Regions from separate parts of the Agarivorans sp. 1_MG-2023 genome, predicted to be linked through region 2. Evidence: predicted binding sites of a transcription regulator. Region 2 holds the regulator's gene; each other region holds the start of a gene.

Region 1 (6,423 bases), on a different contig from region 2:
TTAACAGGGTTTCCATTGAATCAAGACGAATATCTGCCCCGCCTAATCCAAGTTTTACATCCACTCCTGAGGCATTCCAAAATACACTATTAGCCCTAACTAAATGGCGATAATTTGAGTCAATATTGAGTCGCGCTAGAATTTTTGAGCCATCCAGTTCTAATTTCGCTTTATCAACAGTGCCCACTTTATACTGTTTATATAATACCGGGCTGCCTATTTTGAGAGAGCCAAAATGGCTTGAGCTTAACCACACATGTAGTGAACCCTTGTCGGTATTAGGCACCTCTTTTAACAGCTTAAATGTTTGAAGCGGTTTCCCTTTACCAGGCAATGCGTTAATAAAATCGCCTTTGACCAAAGTATCCAAATTTTTCACTTCAGATAAGCTAATCGATGCACTTTCTTGCCAATACAAGCTGCCACTGCGTGCGAAGTTGCGATAATAAGGGAAATCTAGCTCAGCACTTGCCGTTAATGTGCTTAAGTCTTCACTAAATCTCAGTTGGGTGATTTTACCAATCTGCTGGCCTTGGTATTTAATTGGCATGTTGTTGTATATGCCGTGGCTATCTTGAGTAGATAGGGCGATATTTAAGTGCCGTTTAGTCGCCAATTGTTTTGATTTATAAATAGTGCGCTGGGTTTCTTTAGCCAATTCGTCGAATTGGTCAAAGCTTATACCGCCTAACACGAGTGATTTTAATGACTCACTATTTACCGTTAATCCTTCTAAACTGGCTTTAATTTCTAGGCCAGAGGCATGCCAAAAACGCGTGTTATCAGTGACTAGGTAACGGTAATTACCGTAGATTTCTAGCTCAACTTCTATTTTCCCATCTTTAAGTAGCTGATAAGAATCTACTTTACCCACCGGTACACGTCGATATAGTACTGGTGCCCCTTCAGCTAAAGAACCTAAATAGTCAGTGTTTACCGTAAGCTTAAGCGGAGCCAGCGCTTTTTCTTTAGAAAGCAAAGCGGCTTGTTTGTTGTGATGCAATCGGAACGTTTTACTGGTGCTAGACTTTTTGGACTGCCCAGGTAACAAAATAATAGGAGACTGTATAAATCCGCTTAAACCACTGCTTTCTACAGTGATGCCATTCAAGTCTGCTTCTACTGCTAATGGACTTTGGTTATAGAAACGAGAATTAATGGTGAGTAGGCTTGCGAATTCTGGTGCGATATATGTCGATAACTCAAAACTTCGGTTTTTTAGGGTTAGCGCAAGAACTTTACCTATGGTTAGTCCATTGTAGACAATAGGGCTACCTGAGCTCACACCTTTAACGTTATCAGTAGTCAGCGTGAAGGCTTTACTGCCCTGTGGTGGCTTAGGGGCTAAAGATAGCTCAAATTGTGTAGCAAGCTCTCCTTGGTCGGCAATAACTTCTATCTGCTTAGCGCCGACTAAGGCCCCTATATTTTTAACGCCATTTAAGCCAATTTCGGGTTTGATAAGAACAAGTTGAGTAGAGCTATTAAACAAATCTTCGTATTTGGGCTCAACCAAGGCTTTAGCAGTAAACTGGTCATGACTGCCGTTGTTTATAATTTCGCTAATAAAACCAATGTTAGCGCCTCGATAAATTAGTTTACTCCTACCTGCCACCAATCCATTTTGCTGTTGCATACTAATTTGAATCGGTTTGCCGCGGTGAGAATCCTTTAAGTTATCGTAGAGGGTAAAGCTTTGCCCTTTTGTGGCAATGGCAGATTGAAGAGGACTGTCAAAACTTACACCACCAGAAATAACACTGGCTAAGCTCTCGCTGCTTATCTGCATTCCGTCTAGGGAAATATCTGCCTCAAAGCCACTCACATTCCAAAAGCGCGTATTTATTTTCACTAAATGAGCGAACTGAGGCCTTATTTGAATATCAAATTCTACTTTGTGTTCGTCTGTAAGTTGGTAACGTTGAACCTCACCAACTTTAATCTTTTTAAAGTAAATCGCGGAGCCGATATTTAGAGAGCCTAAATCGTCAGCGCTTAGTCGCACGTTCAGACCTTTACCTCTAATGATGTTTGGCGGTTCCGAGAGGGCAACAAAACTGTCGTCATATTTCCCTGTGCCAGGGTTTAGTTCTATGTAGTTGCCAGATACTAAGGCATCTAAACCACTAATTTCTGTAATTGAGGCCTTCGGTGTCACTAACCAAAATTGGCTGTCAGCTTTTAAAAGTTGTTCGGCTTCTCTTTTAACTTCTGCTTTTACTATTACCCCTTCCAATTTAGGGGCTAATGCGACTGACTTAACTACGCCGATATCTAAACCCTGATAGAACAACTGTGTTTGCCCTGCAGTAATACCTTTGGCACTTTCGAACACAATGTCAATTTTTACACCGGCTTCCGACCATGCTTTAAATAGTAGCCATGCTCCTAGCACTATCGCTAAAATAGGCAGCAACCAAATAGGGGAGATTACGCGTTCTTTTTTAATCTCTGGAGCGCTAGCGTTGTTCAAGTTGTTTATCCCATATAATTCTTGTGTCGAATGACTTAGCAGCAAATAGTGTTAACAACACAACTGCACCAAACGCAGTAGCGCCGGGCCCGGCTTCTACTCCAACTAAATTGTTACGTTCGAAAACCGCAATCATAATTGACAGTACAAACAGATCAAGCATCGACCATTTGCCGATAATGTCAATTATCCTATAAATAACAATACGTTGTCGATTATCTAAATTCATCTTGAATTGCAAGCTGAGCATAATCACGATTAAGCCAACAAGTTTCATAACTGGAACAACAATACTGGCTACAAAAACGACGATGGCAATGCCTACCATGTCGTCTTTTATTAAACTAATTACACCAGACATTATTGTTTCGTATTGAGGCGCTCCGCGGGTACTTAGCACGGTAATAGGCATTAGATTGGCGGGGAAAAGGCCTACTGTAGCAGCGATAACAAATGCCCAACACTTTTGCAGGCTGTTTGGGGTTCTGGTATGCACTCGCATATGACAGCGTTGGCAATGAGTTTGCTCTTCGGACATAGAAAGTTTGCAGTGTCTACAGAGCTTTAAACCCATTTGCTTAGCGGATGTGTACATAGCGCTCCCAGTACTCTGCTGGTTCTATTCGTTGAATTAAACGAGTAGATAACAATAGCGTAATACATATACACCAGAGGCCATAACCTAAATCAATATCTGCATATTCAACCAGTTTTACTAGGGCGACTAAAAAGCTGACGATATAAACCTCAATCATGCTCCAGTGAATCAAATCATCTTGAAAATGCAACGCAGTGGCAAGACCTGGCGCTTTCCAGCCCTTGCTTAACGACAACGATGTGTAACAAATAAGGCTAAAAAGCATTATTGGTGCAATGAAACTGGCGATAACAACAGCAAAACCTACTAGGTAATAGCCGTGCTCCAACAGCAATACTGTGCCACGAAGAATGTTAGCTGAGCTGGGTATTCCCAAGAATGTAAAGCTTAATAAAGGGTAAGTATTAGCAAGAGACACCATAATTAAGCAGGTAACGGCGAGTGCAAATTGGCTAGAAAATCGGGCTCTGTTACCTCGCGCTAAGGTATGCTTACAGCGTGGGCAAATAAGAACTTTACCGGCTCTGCAATGGGCGTGCGTATCCACTAAAAGATCACAACTTGGGCAAATGGATAGCTTTGATAACTCAGAAGATTTCATAATCTACATATTAGCCAAGTCGAGCCAACTATGCTGTAAAAATTTGTCACTAGTAGTTTAAAAATGAATGATGCATACTATCCTGTATATAAAAACAGTAAATGGAGGCAGCGGTGGCTGTAATTATTAAATATGTCGTCGAACGGAACGGTGTAGAGAAAATGACTTTTAGCTCAAAGAAAGAAGCCGATAACTACGACAAAATGTTAGATGTTGCCGATCAACTTACATTGTTGATTAAGCACGCAGAGCCAAAACTTAACGAGCAACAAGCAGAAAACTTAGGTTTTTACCTTTCATCGCAGCGCAACGCTTTACAACAGGTGCTAAAGGGCCAAGAGTTTGAGCCATCAATGATAGAAGAAGAGGCTTAAAGCTTGGAACAGGTATCAACACGTTATATCACGCTTGGCAAACAGTTAGACGCTATTTTAGACAAAGACCTACCTTACATATCAAACTTAGCAAATTTTTCTGCTTTATTGTGGCTAGAGCTAAGCGATATAAATTGGGTTGGTTGTTATTTAACAAACCAAAACAAAGACACATTATTTTTGGGCCCGTTCCAGGGTAAACCTGCTTGTACCTCTATTACTGTAGGTAAAGGTGTGTGTGGCGAGGCCTTTGCTCAGCAAGAAACTCTAAGAGTGGCTGATGTGCATAGTTTTCCTGGCCACATTGCTTGTGATAGCGCGAGTGAGTCTGAAATTGTGGTGCCATTCCGTTTAAATGGGCAACTCTTTGGGGTAATCGATATTGATAGTCCTAAGCTTTCCCGTTTTGGTGCCGATGACCAAATTGGTATCGAGCATTTAGTTAACGTGCTGGAAAATAACTTGGCGGATGTGCATTTTTAATGGCTTTTCAATATACGCTCACTATAATAGCCGAAATCAGCCCTGTCGCTGTACCAGAAGAGATGTTTAAGAAAGGTCATCATGGAACAAACTAATAAACTGAAAAATAGTAAAGAAGTCATTCAATATTTGGCAATGCAATTTCCTAACTGTTTCTCTACAGAAGGTGAAGCTAAGCCACTTAAAATTGGTATTTTTCAGGATTTAGCTGAACGTCTAAAAGAAGACGAGAAAGTTAGTAATACTGTACTTCGCTCGGCACTGCGCCAATACACTTCAAGCTGGCGCTACCTACATGGCGTTAAAGTGGGTTCTAAGCGAGTTGACTTAGACGGTGTTGAAGGTGCTGAAATTGAGCAAGAGCATGTAGAACACGCGCAAAAAACCTTGAAAGAAAGCAAAGATAAAGCTTTTGCTAACAAGAAAGCGCAGGCCGAAAAAGCCGACAAAAATAAATCTGGCGAACGTAAGGCTAAAGCTGAATTTAAACGTACTAGTAAACCGAAACAAAGTACTAATAAACCAGCGGTAGAGAAAAAGCCGATTGAAAAAATCGACAGTAAAGATTTAGTTGCTGGGAAGCAAGTGCGTGTATTGGTTGGAAAAACACCAATGCCGGGCCAGATCTCAGAAGTAACAAAAGATGGCATTGCTGTTACACTTAAAAGCGGTATGTTAGTTAAAGTTAAAGCAGAACATATCGTCGCATAATCGTTTTTAGTAGTGAGAATAGGTGCCTATGAAATATTTGAGCCGTCTGTGGCTATTTTTTTTAACGCTTAGTTACTCAACTCTGTTGTTGGCTCAAACGCCTACATTAGGACAAGACGCGCTACCCACATTAAGCCAGCAAAGCCAACATGCAACCGCGGCTAAAAGGATCAGCGCTTTATACTCTCGTTCACACTACCGCAGTGTTCCGTTCGATGATGAACTTTCCAGCGAAATGTTTGATAAGTTCGTACAACAGCTCGATTACAATCGCAGCTTGTTTCTTGAGGAAGACTTTCTTCGCTTCGAACGCTACCGATTTAGTTTAGATCAAGACATTCCAGCTGGGCGTTTAGAACCGCTTTACTCAATGTTTGATTTGTCCCTTAAACGTCGTTACCAGCAATTAGTCTATTCATTACAGGTTCTCGATGAGCCGATGGATTTCACTAAAGACGAAGATTTCCAATTTGACCGCAGTGAAGCAGACTGGCCTAAAACCCAAGCAGAGATAAAAGAGCTGTGGCGTTTAAAGGTTAAGTACGATGCGCTTAACTTAAAGCTTGCGGGTCGAGATCACGACAAAATTGTAGAGGTGTTAGCTAAACGCTATAACAGTGCGATTAAACGTTTGGTGCAAACTAGCAGTGAAGATGTTTTCCAAACGGCTATGAATGCATATTCTCGTAGCATTGAACCGCATACCAGCTATTTGTCTCCTCGCACTGCAGAGCGCTTCAAAATGGAGATGAATTTATCTCTTGAAGGCATTGGAGCGGTGTTGCAAGGTCAAGATGAATATACGGTTATTCGTAGTTTGGTACCCGGCGGCCCTGCTGCAATGAGTAACCAACTAGGTCCAGAAGACAAGATTGTGGGTGTTGCCCAAGGCGAAGATGAGATTGTGGATATTATCGGCTGGCGTTTAGATGACGTTGTCGATCTTATCAAAGGCCCTAAGGGAACCACTGTTCGTTTAGAAATCTTGGCATCGGGTGGCAAAGTCGATGGTAAAACTAAAGTTGTTGATATTATTCGCGACAAGGTTCGTCTGGAAGACCGCGCAGCCAAAAGCGAAGTTATTGAGCTACATGGTAAGAAAGTAGGGGTACTTAACGTACCGAGCTTTTACGTAAACTTAAGCGAAGATGCTAGCAAAGAGCTCAATAAACTTGACGAAGAA
Region 2 (6,423 bases):
AGCGCCTGCGGCTCGCAAATCAATCGAGGGATAGTGGGTTGTGGGGAGTATTTTGGAAACGATTTTGTGGTTGAATCTAGTTACGCCGCCGGCAGTTTAGGCGGAGAGTTGCTTGCTCACGAGTTAGGCCACAATTTAGGCCTACCGCATTTGTCTGGCGCTTACCTAATGAATCCAAGTCTCAACAATCGCACATTAATTACCGAGCCAGAAGTTGAGCGCATCTTCCGTAGCCCTCTCGTTCAAAATGATAACGATTATTTCTGGATAGACATTAACCCTGTACTGATTGTTGCAGAGGCGACAAGAGTGAGTGAGCCAGCTTCGGTATTTTTATTTGCGGGGATGCTGGGAATGCTAGCTTGGCGTAAGCGAGAAAGGCGAACCCTAAGTTCGATTGGTTTTAGTCGATAATACTGTTTTTTATTGCAGTACTATTTTGCGCTTAAAGTTGCTTTAGCATCCAAACATCGCAGCCATTATGGGCTGTACCTTGTAAAGGTGCAGATAAGTGCTCAAAACCGAGGCTTTCGTAGAGTTTAATCGCTGCCGACATATTGCTAAGCGTGTCTAGGTAACAGCGAGTAAATCCCTGCTCTAAGGCAAATGCTAAACAGGCTAACGAGAGCTGTTTACCTAGACCTTGGCCTCTACCTTCTTCCAGCAAAAATAGTTTTTTTAACTCACTGGTATCTTTACTATCGGTAAAAGGCGCAATGCCGCAGCCGCCAACGACCATGCCATCTAACAAAGCGACCACATATCTACTTCGATTTTGCTGTGTATAGTGCTGACTCATGTTATCGACTTCAGCATCAGAGGGGCCAAAGCCTTCACCTACCGCGCCATATTCTTGGCCAACCTGTTTTATTATTCGCTGTAGATCTTGGTCATATTGGGCTGATATTTCGACTATCTCAATGGTCATTATTGCCTCCTATCACTTTGAATCAACAGTAACAAAATCAGAATTAATATAAAACCTTGCGTCAAAATGTATGCTGTATATACTAACAGTGTGCTGTATAAACTTACAGGTAGACTATGAAGCCCTTAACGCCCCGCCAAACAGAAGTGTTTGAACTTATTCGCCGCCATATTAACGATACTGGTATGCCTCCAACGCGTGCCGAAATTGCTAAAGAGCTAGGATTCCGCTCGGCTAATGCAGCAGAAGAACACCTTAGAGCTTTAGCTAAAAAAGGTGCGATTGAAATGATTCCTGGTGCGTCGCGAGGGATCCGTATTAGCGAAGCGTACTTGCCGGCTAGTGCAAATGAAGCCACTGTAGAGCCTGAGCCAGGCTTGCCGTTAATCGGTCAAGTTGCTGCGGGTGAGCCTATTTTGGCGCAGGAGCACGTTGAATCTCATTATGCCGTAGATGCTAACTTATTTAATCCGCATGCCGATTATTTACTGCGAGTACAGGGCATGAGCATGAAAGATATCGGCATTATGGATGGAGATCTATTAGCCGTGCATAAAACTACTCAGGTACACAATGGACAGGTGGTTGTGGCTCGTTTAGATGAAGATGTTACGGTTAAACGTTTTGAGCGTGACGGTAAGATGGTGTACTTACATCCCGAGAATGAAGAGTTATCAACCATTGAAGTTGATCTTGAATATCAGAACATCGAAATAGAAGGTTTAGCGGTAGGTATTATTCGCACTGCCGATTGGATGTAAGCCTTATTCAACAATAAGTTCCCCCATTTTGAAGCCCAAATCACTCTGATTTGGGCTTTTGTCGTTAACATCACATCTTTTGTCTTTATCCATAAAAATCTCAACAATGTATTTACATTTCTTTAACTTAGAGGTTAATTTATAAACAGTAGGTTGTATTTAGCTGTAATAGCCTATGCTTTTGGGGTGGGGATTTTCCCTTTATTCGCAGCTACTTTCCTAGCATGGAAAGTTGTTGTCGTTGGCTACTGCAAAGGAGAGCGCTGTGGGCCGATGGATTCAGCTATTAGTGCTGACATTTTTTTCGCCGCATTTGTTTGCGCAAGAGATGTCTTTCAATTTACGTCCTGGTGTTACTGCCATCAGTGAGCAAGTTTATGGCTTGCACATGACAATTTTTTATATTTGTTGTGCCATTGGTGTCTTGGTATTTGGCGCTATGTTTTGGTCGATTTACCATCACCGTAAATCCAAAGGAGCGGTTCCTGCTCAATTCCACGAAAGCACTAAAGTGGAAATAATTTGGACCATCATTCCCTTTATCATTTTGATAGGCATGGCGATTCCAGCCACTAAAACCTTACTGGCAATGGAAGATCCTTCCGATGCCGACATTACTATTCAAGTGACGGGTTCCCAGTGGAAGTGGCACTACAAGTACTTTGATCAAGATTTAGAGTTTTACAGTGTAATGGCGTCTGATTGGGATGAAGTAAACGGCAAACTGGAGAAGCGCAAAAACTATTTGCTTGAAGTCGACTACCCCTTAGTACTGCCAATCGGGAAAAAAGTCCGCTTCCTCATGACTTCAGAAGACGTTATTCACTCTTGGTGGGTGCCTGACTTTGCAGTTAAAAAAGATGCTAACCCGGGCTTTATTAATGAAGCATGGACCATCATTGATAAACCCGGCATTTACCGCGGCCAATGTGCTGAGCTATGTGGAAAAGACCATGGCTTTATGCCCATTGTTGTTATCGCCAAACCTCAAGCCGAATATGATGCTTGGTTGGCAGAGAAAGAAGCTGCTTATTTAGCCAAGCAAGCCCAAGAGCTTGAACTGGTGGCCATGACTATGCAGCAAGATGAGCTGATGTCATTAGGCGAAAAAGTGTATGAGAAAAGCTGTGCTGCTTGTCACCAAGTTAACGGCCTAGGTTTACCTGGCGTGTTCCCCGCTTTAAAAGACAGTCCAATCGCGTTAGGTGATGTGACTAAACATATTGAAGTAGTGGTAAATGGCGAGCCTGGCACAGCCATGCAAGCCTTTGGTAAACAGCTTGGTTTGAAAGAGCTAGCTGCGGTGATTACTTATGAGCGAAATGCTTGGGGTAATGATACGGGTGACTTAGTGCAGGCCAAGGATGTTGTGGCCGTTCAAAACGCAGCGCAGTAGGGAGACAGACAATGAGCACGATTAGTGACGTTCACTCAGACCATGAAGAACACCACCATGCCCCTCGCGGATTAATGCGTTGGGTACTAACCACTAACCATAAAGACATTGGTTCAATGTACTTATGGTTCAGCTTTGCCATGTTTATTGTTGGTGGAGCCATGGCGATGATTATTCGCGCCGAGCTGTTCCAACCAGGCTTGCAACTGGTTGAGCCTAATTTCTTTAATCAAATGACTACGGTGCATGGCCTTATCATGGTATTTGGTGCGGTGATGCCAGCCTTTACGGGCTTAGCTAACTGGTTAGTTCCAATGATGATTGGCGCGCCAGATATGGCATTGCCACGCATGAATAACTGGAGCTTTTGGATTTTACCCTTTGCTTTCAGCATTTTGTTGGCATCGCTGTTTATGGAAGGCGGCGGCCCCAACTTTGGTTGGACTTTTTACGCTCCGTTATCAACTAAATACAGCCCAGACAGTACCGCCCTATTTGTGTTTGCGATACACATTATGGGGATAAGTTCGATCATGGGAGCGATTAACGTGATTGTTACCATTATGAACTTACGCGCCCCAGGTATGACCTACATGAAGCTGCCGTTGTTTGTATGGACTTGGTTTATTACTGCCTTTTTGCTGATTGCGGTGATGCCAGTATTGGCGGGGGCGGTGACAATGGTGTTAACCGATAAATACTTTGGAACCTCCTTCTTTGACGCCGCGGGAGGGGGAGACCCAGTGTTGTTCCAGCATATTTTCTGGTTCTTCGGCCATCCTGAAGTTTACATTATGATTCTGCCCTCCTTTGGCATTATCTCGGCAATTGTTCCCGCGTTCTCTCGCAAGCCGTTGTTTGGTTATTCTTCGATGGTTTACGCCACTGCGTCTATCGCAGGACTAAGCTTTGTGGTGTGGGCGCACCATATGTTTACCACTGGAATGCCGGTGGAAGCAGAACTATTTTTCATGTTCTGTACCATGTTGATCTCGGTTCCCACAGGGGTGAAGGTATTTAACTGGGTCGCCACTATGTGGAAAGGCTCTTTAACCTTTGAAACCCCCATGTTATTTGCGATTGCCTTTATCGTACTGTTCACCATTGGTGGTTTCTCAGGTTTGATGCTGGCTATTACTCCGGTAGATTTTCAGTACCACGATACCTACTTTGTGGTGGCGCACTTCCACTATGTATTGGTGACAGGAGCCATCTTCTCTATTATGGCGGCGGCTTATTATTGGCTACCCAAATGGTCGGGCAGAATGTATGACGAAGGCTTAGGTAGATTGCACTTCTGGTGCTCGCTGGTATCGGTAAATGTGCTGTTTTTCCCTATGCACTTTTTAGGATTGGGAGGAATGCCTCGCAGGATCCCTGACTACGCTCTGCAATTTGCTGATGTAAACGCAATAGTGAGTATTGGTGGTTTTGCCTTTGGTTTATCGCAGTTCATTTTCTTGTACTTGGTGATTAAGTGTATTCGCAGTGGAGAGCCTGCCCCAGCTAAACCGTGGGAAGGTGCCGAAGGCTTAGAGTGGGATAACCTGCCTTCGCCAGCGCCTTATCACAGCTTCACTACTCCACCGGAGATTAAATAAGATGCTTGGCCATCGCCGCTTAGTTGTGCGACTGCTGTTGGTAGTGGTGGCTATGTTTGGCTTTGGTTATGCCTTAGTGCCTTTGTACGACGTATTCTGCAAAGTCACCGGCATTAACGGAAAAACCGCCAAAACAGCTAGCGAAGTAAGTATGGCTACCGACGAGCAGCGTATTGTTACGGTGGAGTTTATAAGTTATGTACCGCAGGGACTTAACTGGAAATTTGGCCCCAAGGTCAACCGGGTGAAAGTTCATCCAGGTGAAACCTTACAAGTCGATTTTAGCGCCAGTAACTTCACCGCTCGCCGAGGAACAGTGCAAGCAGTGCCTTCGGTAAGCCCTGGTCTCGCGGCCAATCATCTTAAAAAAGTGAGTTGTTTTTGTTTTGAACAACAAACCCTCGCTCCGGGTGAACAACAAGACATGCCTTTGTTTTTTTATGTCGCCCCCGAATTACCTGAAGATATAAACACATTAACCTTAGCTTACACCTTATTTGCGGTAGAGGGTGCTGAGCTAAATGAATCTGAAACTGCACAAACACGTGCTGATGGAGAGGTGAGCAATGACGCAGCCTTATGATAAGTATTACGTACCTGCCCAAAGTATTTGGCCAATTGTTGGCGCGGTAGGTTTATTCCTCATCGCTATGGGCGCGGGTTTTAGCGTTCAACAAATGGGTAGCGAGCAAAGCTACGGCCTATGGGTATTAACCTGTGGTTTTGTGGTGATTATTACCATGCTATTTGGTTGGTTTGGTAATGTTATTCAAGAAAGTATGAATGGTTTATACAGCGCCCAAATGGACCGTTCATTTCGTCAAGGCATGAGCTGGTTTATTTTCTCGGAAATTATGTTCTTTGGTGCATTTTTTGGTGCACTATTTTACGCCCGAATGATCGCGGTGCCATGGTTAGGTGGCGCAGGCAATAATGAAATGACCGGGGCTGTGTTATGGCCCGAATTTGAAGCCATTTGGCCACTGATTCAAACCCCCGGCGGTACTACCACCGAGGCAATGGGTTGGTACGGCTTGCCACTACTTAACACCGTTATATTGGTGATCTCTTCATTCACCTTACATTTTGCTCACGTGAGTTTGGAAAAAGATAAGCGCGGCCCGCTAAAATTATGGCTAGCTATTACCTTGGTACTGGGCTTTGCATTCTTATTTTTCCAAGTAGAAGAGTATGTGCACGCTTACCAAGAAATGGGGTTACGGCTTGATTCAGGTATTTACGGAAATACCTTCTTCTTATTGACGGGTTTTCATGGTTTACACGTAACGCTGGGCGCAATCATGCTAACAGTGATGTTTTTACGAGTATTAAAAGGTCATTTTACCGGGAAGAGCCATTTCGCCTTTATGGCTTCTAGTTGGTATTGGCACTTTGTAGACGTGGTGTGGTTGTGTCTATTCTTGTTTGTATACGTGCTGTAACTAATAAGGGCGAGGGTTGGGTTGAATGTATCCCAACGACATGGCGAGTAACACAACGAAGAGAACTAATGCGCTTATCATTAAGCGCCTAGCTAAATAATGAGTCATTGGTTTCTCGCCGCCTTTAAGCATAACGCGAAGTGCTAACACCATATTTACCACAACAAACAGAACGAGTGCGGTAATCAGTATTTTAATGAACATAAGCAAGCTCTCTCAACAGACTGATAAAAAAACAGTTTCCTACCGCTTGATACTGTTTGTATTGCTTATGGTTGCGTTGATAGCGCTAATG
Region 3 (6,423 bases), on a different contig from region 2:
TTGGACGATCGTTACGTTTGATCCACTGGCGGTGTAATGCGCTGTAAAATGGCGCTCTAACACCAGCCATTGCTACAAAAGGGAAAGACACTAGGCCAACTAGAAATAACGCGATACGACGAACGATGATAATGCTGGTAGAAAATTGCTTACTCATTTCGAACACCTCGACTGGTTTGACCACTAAATAGTAGCCAACATTTAGTAATAAAACTACAAAAACCGTAGAAAACGTCGAAATAAAAAGCTATTGGTTTAAAAAGATGTAAAAAAATAACAAAGGAATAACATTTTTGGATAGGCAGAGTTTCATTGAGGATTTACGTTGGTGTTTACACGCCCCTGCTCTACTAGGTATTCACCCGCTTCCTTTTACCGTAGATAAGGATTGGCAAAAAAGCTGGCAGCAAGCACTAGAGCAGCATTTAGCATTAGCCGAGCAAGTTGATGTTAATCCTCGTTTAGGCTTGTACTTTGAGCAGCTGTGGCGCAGTTTAATTGCGCTTCATCCCGATTGGCAGTTATTGGCCGACAATGTAGCGGTGCAACAAGATGGTCGCACTCAAGGAGCTATCGATTTTCTATTGCTTAATCATTCGCAGCAACAGATAGAACATTGGGAACTGGCGGTAAAGTTTTACCTAGCCACTCAATCATCTCCGCAGAGTGAACATTATTTAGGGCCCAACCAGCAAGATCGGCTCAACAATAAGCTCAGTAAACTATTACTAAAGCAGCTACCGCTTGGCCGTCATCCGCAGATTCAAAAACTGCGCAGCCCCTACCCCAATTACACATTTAAACAGCGGATTTTATTACCGGGTTATTTATTTAAACTTGCTGATCCTAAGCACACTCAACCACAAGATCTTCATTGGTATGACCTTCAGCACTGGCAACACATGCAGCAAAGCCAGTGGAAGCGTTTAACTAAGCAGCAATGGTTAAATCCAGCGGCTTATCATCTCAGCGATTGTGAAAAAGACTTAGACCTCAGTAAAGGACCAGTACAGTTGTACCTACCTAAAAATGGCCAACAATCTGCCAAACGAATATTCATTTGCCCTAACGATTGGCTCGTTAGGGCAAATGCTAAGCTACATAGCCGGTAAATTTAGCGCTTTCGCTCTTCAGAGGAATATTCACGCATCATGCCTTCTACGGTTTCTACCATCTGGGTACTGCCGCAGAAAAACGGAATACGCTGATGAAGCTCGCTAGGAACAATGTCCATAATCCGATCAAAGCCATCGCTGGCTTTACCACCTGCCTGCTCAATCAAAAAGGCCATTGGGTTACATTCATATAATAAGCGTAACTTACCCTCTGGTGCCGAAGCCGTAGAAGGATATATATAAATCCCGCCTTTTAATAAATTACGGTGAAAATCAGAGACCAACGAGCCAATGTAACGCGAGGTATATGGGCGCTTAGTGTCCGGTTCTATTTCTTGGCAGTACTTAAGGTATTTTTTCACGCCTGTAGGAAACTTAAGATAGTTACCTTCGTTAATTGAATAAATCACACCATCTTCTGGAATGGACATATTCTCGTGAGATAAATAAAACACCCCTAGCGATGGGTCGCAAGTAAAACCGTGAACCCCATGGCCCGTGGTATATACCAACATGGTTGAGGAGCCGTATACCACATAACCTGCTGCCACTTGCTGGTTACCCGGCTGTAAAAAATCTTCTAATACTGCAGGCGTACCACAGGGACTGATACGCTTATAGATAGAAAAAATGGTGCCTACTGATACATTTACATCAATATTCGACGAACCATCTAAAGGATCCATCAATACGACGTATTTACTGTCTATGGAGCGCGAGCTATCAAAACTCACAAACTCATCTTCTTCTTCAGAGGCTACACCACATACCTCACCACGGGCTTCTAAGGCCGCTTTAAATTTCTCGTTCGCATACAAATCTAGCTTTTGTTGTACCTCTCCTTGAACGTTTTCAATGCCCGTGGCACCAATAATATCAACCAGGCCGGCTTTGTTGATTTCACGGTTAACGACTTTAGAAGCTAAACGAATAGCCCCCAACAGCTGGGTTAGCTCCCCTGTTGCATCGGGAAACTGGTGTTGTTTTTCTATTATGTATTCACCAAGAGTTATCATTTTTATCCCTATTTATTAGCACGCTTCCTAATGAAAACCTTTTCAGTCCTCAATGTTATTTTGCAAGTATTTACGAAAAATTACTAGCGCCGAGGGCTAATTGTCATACATATAATTGAAAAAAATATTTGCAAATTCTTTGAACAGGTAATACTGTATATCCATACACTGTATAAAAACACAGTTAAACTTCGACATTGACTTAGAGCATGGAGCGAACAATGGCACAACAAATTGAACAACTGCTACAAAGCAACAAGGTATGGCAAGGCAGCCAATGGCAACACAGTCATCTTGACGTTCATTCAAGTGGCTTTGAACAGCTTGACCAACAGCTACCTAACCATGGCTGGCCACAAGGCGGTATTACCGAGGTGCTTTATCAGCAACACGGTATTGGCGAATTACAGTTGCTGCTTCCTGCTCTGGCAAAATTGAGTCAACAATCTCGCTGGATCATTTGGGTAGCACCGCCATTTATGCCTAACGCGCCTGCCCTACAACAACATGGCGTAGACATAAGCAAAGTGATTGTTATTCGCCCAGAGCAATGTAGCGATATAACGTGGACCATTGAGCGAGCCCTAAAAAGTGGCTCATGCAGTGCGGTATTAGGTTGGGTAGATGGCTTAGATTTAAAAGCCAGTCGCCGTTTACAACTGGCTGCAGAACAAGGCGACAGCCTAAGTTATTTATTTAGACCGCTACAGCAACAACAGCAAAGCTCTAGCGCCAGTGTACGAATGGCCCTGCACCCTAGTAAGGCGCCTAACCAAATTAACTACCACTTGCTAAAACGCCGTGGTGGCGCGCCGCTCTACGAGCAAAGCATGCCACGACTTAATTAAGCCAGTGCTAATGATGCAAGCAACACATGTACTGGATTTACCTTGATTTTCCTCAGCTCGCGCTGGACTTACTACAGCGCGAGCACCCCGCTGAGCACGCCTTGGCGATTCATCACAACAAGCAGATCATTCAACTTAACCAAGTCGCTTATCAGCTAGGTGTATATTTAGGTAGCTCTCTGAACACAGCCTACCAACTAGCGCCACAATTACATTTGTACGAACAAGCCGATTTATCGTGCGAGGCCTATTTCGACAGCTTGGCTCAACAAGCTTTACAGTATTGTGCTCAAGTGGCTTTACATGAAGAGCAAGGTTTATACATCAGCGGGGCTGGCATGCTGAGTATTTACCAGCAACCGGAAAAGCACCTAAAACAACTAGCAGAGCATTATCAGCGCCAGCAAGTTAGTTTTCGGATCGCTTACGCAGAAACAGCCATAGCCGCGCGTTGGTTAGTGCGCTCGCAAGATATAAAGCACCCTGAAACAGGTACCAAACATTTGCCCGACCTCGCTTTAAGTTATAGCGATCTTCCTAGTGCCCAAGTCACTAGCTTGCAGGCAATGGGTTTGTATACCATCAAACAGCTTAGCAACCTGCCCCGTCCCGAATTGCGTAAACGCCTTGGTGAAGAGAGCTTAGGTACTCTAGACCAAGCCCTGGGTTTGCAAAATACGCCGCTTACTTTTATTCAAACAAAGGCCTGCTATCAACAGCGTTTCCCCTTATTAAGTGAAACTCACACTATTCAAGGTTTAAGCTTTCCCCTCAAGCAAGCCTGCCAGCATTTACAGCAGTGGTTAAGGCAGCGCCAGCTATGCAGTAACACCTTACTGCTTACTTTATCTTTTCGCGATAAACCCAGTGAGCAAGTAAGCCTTAAAAGCGCTCGCTTATTACAAACCAGCCAAGATTGGTTAGCCCTATTTAGGCTAAAACTAGAAACGCTACGCCTGCCTGCGGCGGTGCTCGAATTTTCCCTTTATTGCCAGGCGCTTTATCCCCTAGGTAGTGAGGTGAGTAGCCTATTTGAACAGCAGCAATCCAGCGATGACAACTTATTGTTTGATCAGCTCAGCGTACGTTTAGGCGAGCACACCATCAGCCGCTTAAGTTGCCAAGCCGATTATCGCCCCGAGCGTGCCAGCCAGTATTTACCCCTACAACAGCAAGATATGCTTAACTACCCGAGTCTGTTTCCTCGGCCCTGCTGGCTATTGCCCCAGTTAAAACCTATTAATATTCGGCACTTCACGTTGCTTTCGCCGCCAGAGCGTATCGCCAGTGGTTGGTGGGACGAACAAAGCATTAATCGAGATTACTATATGGCGCAATGCCCGCAGCAAGGCATAGCGTGGATTTGCCATGAAAATAAACAATGGTTTTTACATGGCTGGTTTGCCTAATGAGTACTCTCCCTTTTGCTGAGCTTAACGCACAAAGTAACTTTAGTTTTTTGTATGGAGCGTCTCACCCAGAAGAAATGGTGGAACAAGCTGAACACTATGGCTACCAAGCCATTGCAATTACCGATGATTGCTCGTTAAGTGGTGTCGTTCGAGCGCACCAAGCGGCCGAGCAACGCAATATTAACTTGATCATTGGCAGCCAATTTACCACCGATGAGCAATGCCAATTAGTGGTATTGGCTAAAAACCTTAATGCTTATCAGCAACTTTGCCGATTTATTACTCAGGCCAGAAAACACAGTAAAAAAGGCAGCTATCAACTAAGTTTGGAGCAGTTTGATCAAGGCTTAGATCAGTGTTTGGTGCTGGTAAAAGCCAATAAAAATCTGCAAGCCGCTCAACTTAGTCAACTTAAACAGCAGCTAAAGCAGCCTATTTATTTACTGCTGCATAACGATTTATCGCAACCTGTTAGCCTGCTCGATAGCTATCGTCAACTCGCCAAACAACATCAAATAGAGTGTGTAGCGTCTATCAACCCCCGCATGCACCTTGCTAATAGAAAAAAATTAGCCGATATACTCGATGCCATTCGTCAACACAGTACCGTACAACAGGCTGGTTTTTTACTTAGCAGTAATGCCGAGCGGCGTTTATTACAGTGGTCACATTTACAACAGCGCTATTTACCTGAAGAGCTGACGCGTAGCACCGCACTAGCAAAGCAATGTACTTTTAACTTAAAGGAAATACGCTACCAATATCCCAAAGACAATGTCCCTAAAGGCTACAGCGCCCAGCAATATTTGCGTCAACTTGTAGAAGCAGGCATTAAGCAACGTTTTGGAGATAACCTATCGACAGAGTTACGCACACAAATAGAGCATGAGCTGGCGTTAATTAGGGAACTGCATTACGAGCACTACTTTCTCACTATCTACGACATTGTGGCGTATGCAAGGCGCCAAGAAATCTTATGCCAAGGGCGTGGCTCCGCCGCCAATTCGGTGGTCTGTTATTGCTTAAACATAACCGAAGTTAACCCCCAGCAAGTGGGTTTATTGTTTGAGCGTTTTATTTCAAAAGAACGCGATGAGCCACCTGATATTGATGTAGATTTTGAGCATCAACGCCGCGAAGAAGTCATTCAATATATCTACAACAAATATGGCCGTGACCGTGCAGCGTTGGCAGCTAGTATTGTTACCTATCGCACTCGCAGTGCAATTAACGAAATAGGTAAAGCTTTGGCGATCCCCGCGCATATTTTACATGGACTAAACCACAATATTGATTGGCGCGATGGCAATAGCAATACGGTGAATAAAATTGTGCAGGCGGGTTTGTTACCCGAAAATAATGCTCGCAGCTTTGCAGAGTTAGTATCGCAATTACGTGGTTTTCCTCGGCACTTATCACAGCATGTTGGCGGCTTTGTGATTGCGCAGGATAAGCTCTGCGATTTAGTGCCGATAGAAAATGCCGCCATGCCTGACCGAACCATTATTCAATGGGATAAAGACGACTTAGAAGCACTGCATTTAATGAAAGTAGATGTGCTCGCCCTTGGCATGTTAAGTGCTATTCGCCGCTGTTTAGCCAGTTTAAGCCAGCGAGAACAACGCACCATTAGCCTTAGCGATATTCCTCAAGATGATAAGGCCACCTACGACATGCTGTGCCAAGGTGATAGTGTAGGGATTTTTCAGGTGGAATCGCGGGCGCAAATAAGCATGCTACCGCGGCTAAAACCGCGTAACTATTATGACCTAGTCATTGAAGTGGCCATTGTTCGTCCTGGTCCCATTCAAGGAGACATGGTGCATCCCTATCTACGCAGGCGTAATGGTGAAGAAACTGTAGACTACCCTAGCCCCGAAGTAGAGTCGGTATTAGCCAGAACCTTAGGCGTGCCTATTTTTCAAGAACAAGTAATTAAACTCGCGATGGTGGCCGCAGGGTTTAGTGGCGGCGAAGCCGACCAGTTACGCCGAGCAATGGCCAGCTGGAAACGTAACGGCAAACTGGCTTA

What was found. The regulator LexA, encoded in region 2, represses DNA repair genes until DNA is damaged. The targets are predictions, from matches to a motif close to TACTGTATNNNNATACAGTA.
Region 1: Q4592_RS01470 (YebG family protein) is a predicted target of LexA. The motif match lies at 3,753-3,772, and genes of this name have one in related genera.
Region 3: imuA (translesion DNA synthesis-associated protein ImuA) is a predicted target of LexA. The motif match lies at 2,283-2,302, and genes of this name have one in related genera.

The regions. Positions count from the first base shown of each region.
Region 1 is NZ_JAUOSJ010000001.1:379,598-386,020, forward strand. It holds gene Q4592_RS01455 (PqiB family protein) at 1-2,473, opposite strand, end outside; gene Q4592_RS01460 (paraquat-inducible protein A) at 2,460-3,068, opposite strand; gene Q4592_RS01465 (paraquat-inducible protein A) at 3,052-3,618, opposite strand; gene Q4592_RS01470 (YebG family protein) at 3,786-4,046, shown strand; gene Q4592_RS01475 (GAF domain-containing protein) at 4,050-4,529, shown strand; gene proQ (RNA chaperone ProQ) at 4,611-5,240, shown strand; gene prc (carboxy terminal-processing peptidase) at 5,269-6,423, shown strand, end outside.
Region 2 is NZ_JAUOSJ010000016.1:38,717-45,139, reverse strand. It holds gene Q4592_RS19280 (hypothetical protein) at 1-414, shown strand, start outside; gene Q4592_RS19275 (GNAT family N-acetyltransferase) at 446-928, opposite strand; gene lexA (transcriptional repressor LexA) at 1,045-1,689, shown strand; gene coxB (cytochrome c oxidase subunit II) at 2,018-3,085, shown strand; gene ctaD (cytochrome c oxidase subunit I) at 3,097-4,686, shown strand; gene Q4592_RS19255 (cytochrome c oxidase assembly protein) at 4,688-5,269, shown strand; gene Q4592_RS19250 (cytochrome c oxidase subunit 3) at 5,253-6,128, shown strand; gene Q4592_RS19245 (DUF2909 domain-containing protein) at 6,129-6,332, opposite strand; gene Q4592_RS19240 (SURF1 family protein) at 6,325-6,423, shown strand, end outside.
Region 3 is NZ_JAUOSJ010000001.1:233,916-240,338, reverse strand. It holds gene Q4592_RS00870 (DUF2517 family protein) at 1-157, opposite strand, end outside; gene Q4592_RS00865 (DUF1853 family protein) at 294-1,112, shown strand; gene fbp (class 1 fructose-bisphosphatase) at 1,115-2,131, opposite strand; gene imuA (translesion DNA synthesis-associated protein ImuA) at 2,353-2,979, shown strand; gene Q4592_RS00850 (DNA polymerase Y family protein) at 3,006-4,388, shown strand; gene Q4592_RS00845 (error-prone DNA polymerase) at 4,388-6,423, shown strand, end outside.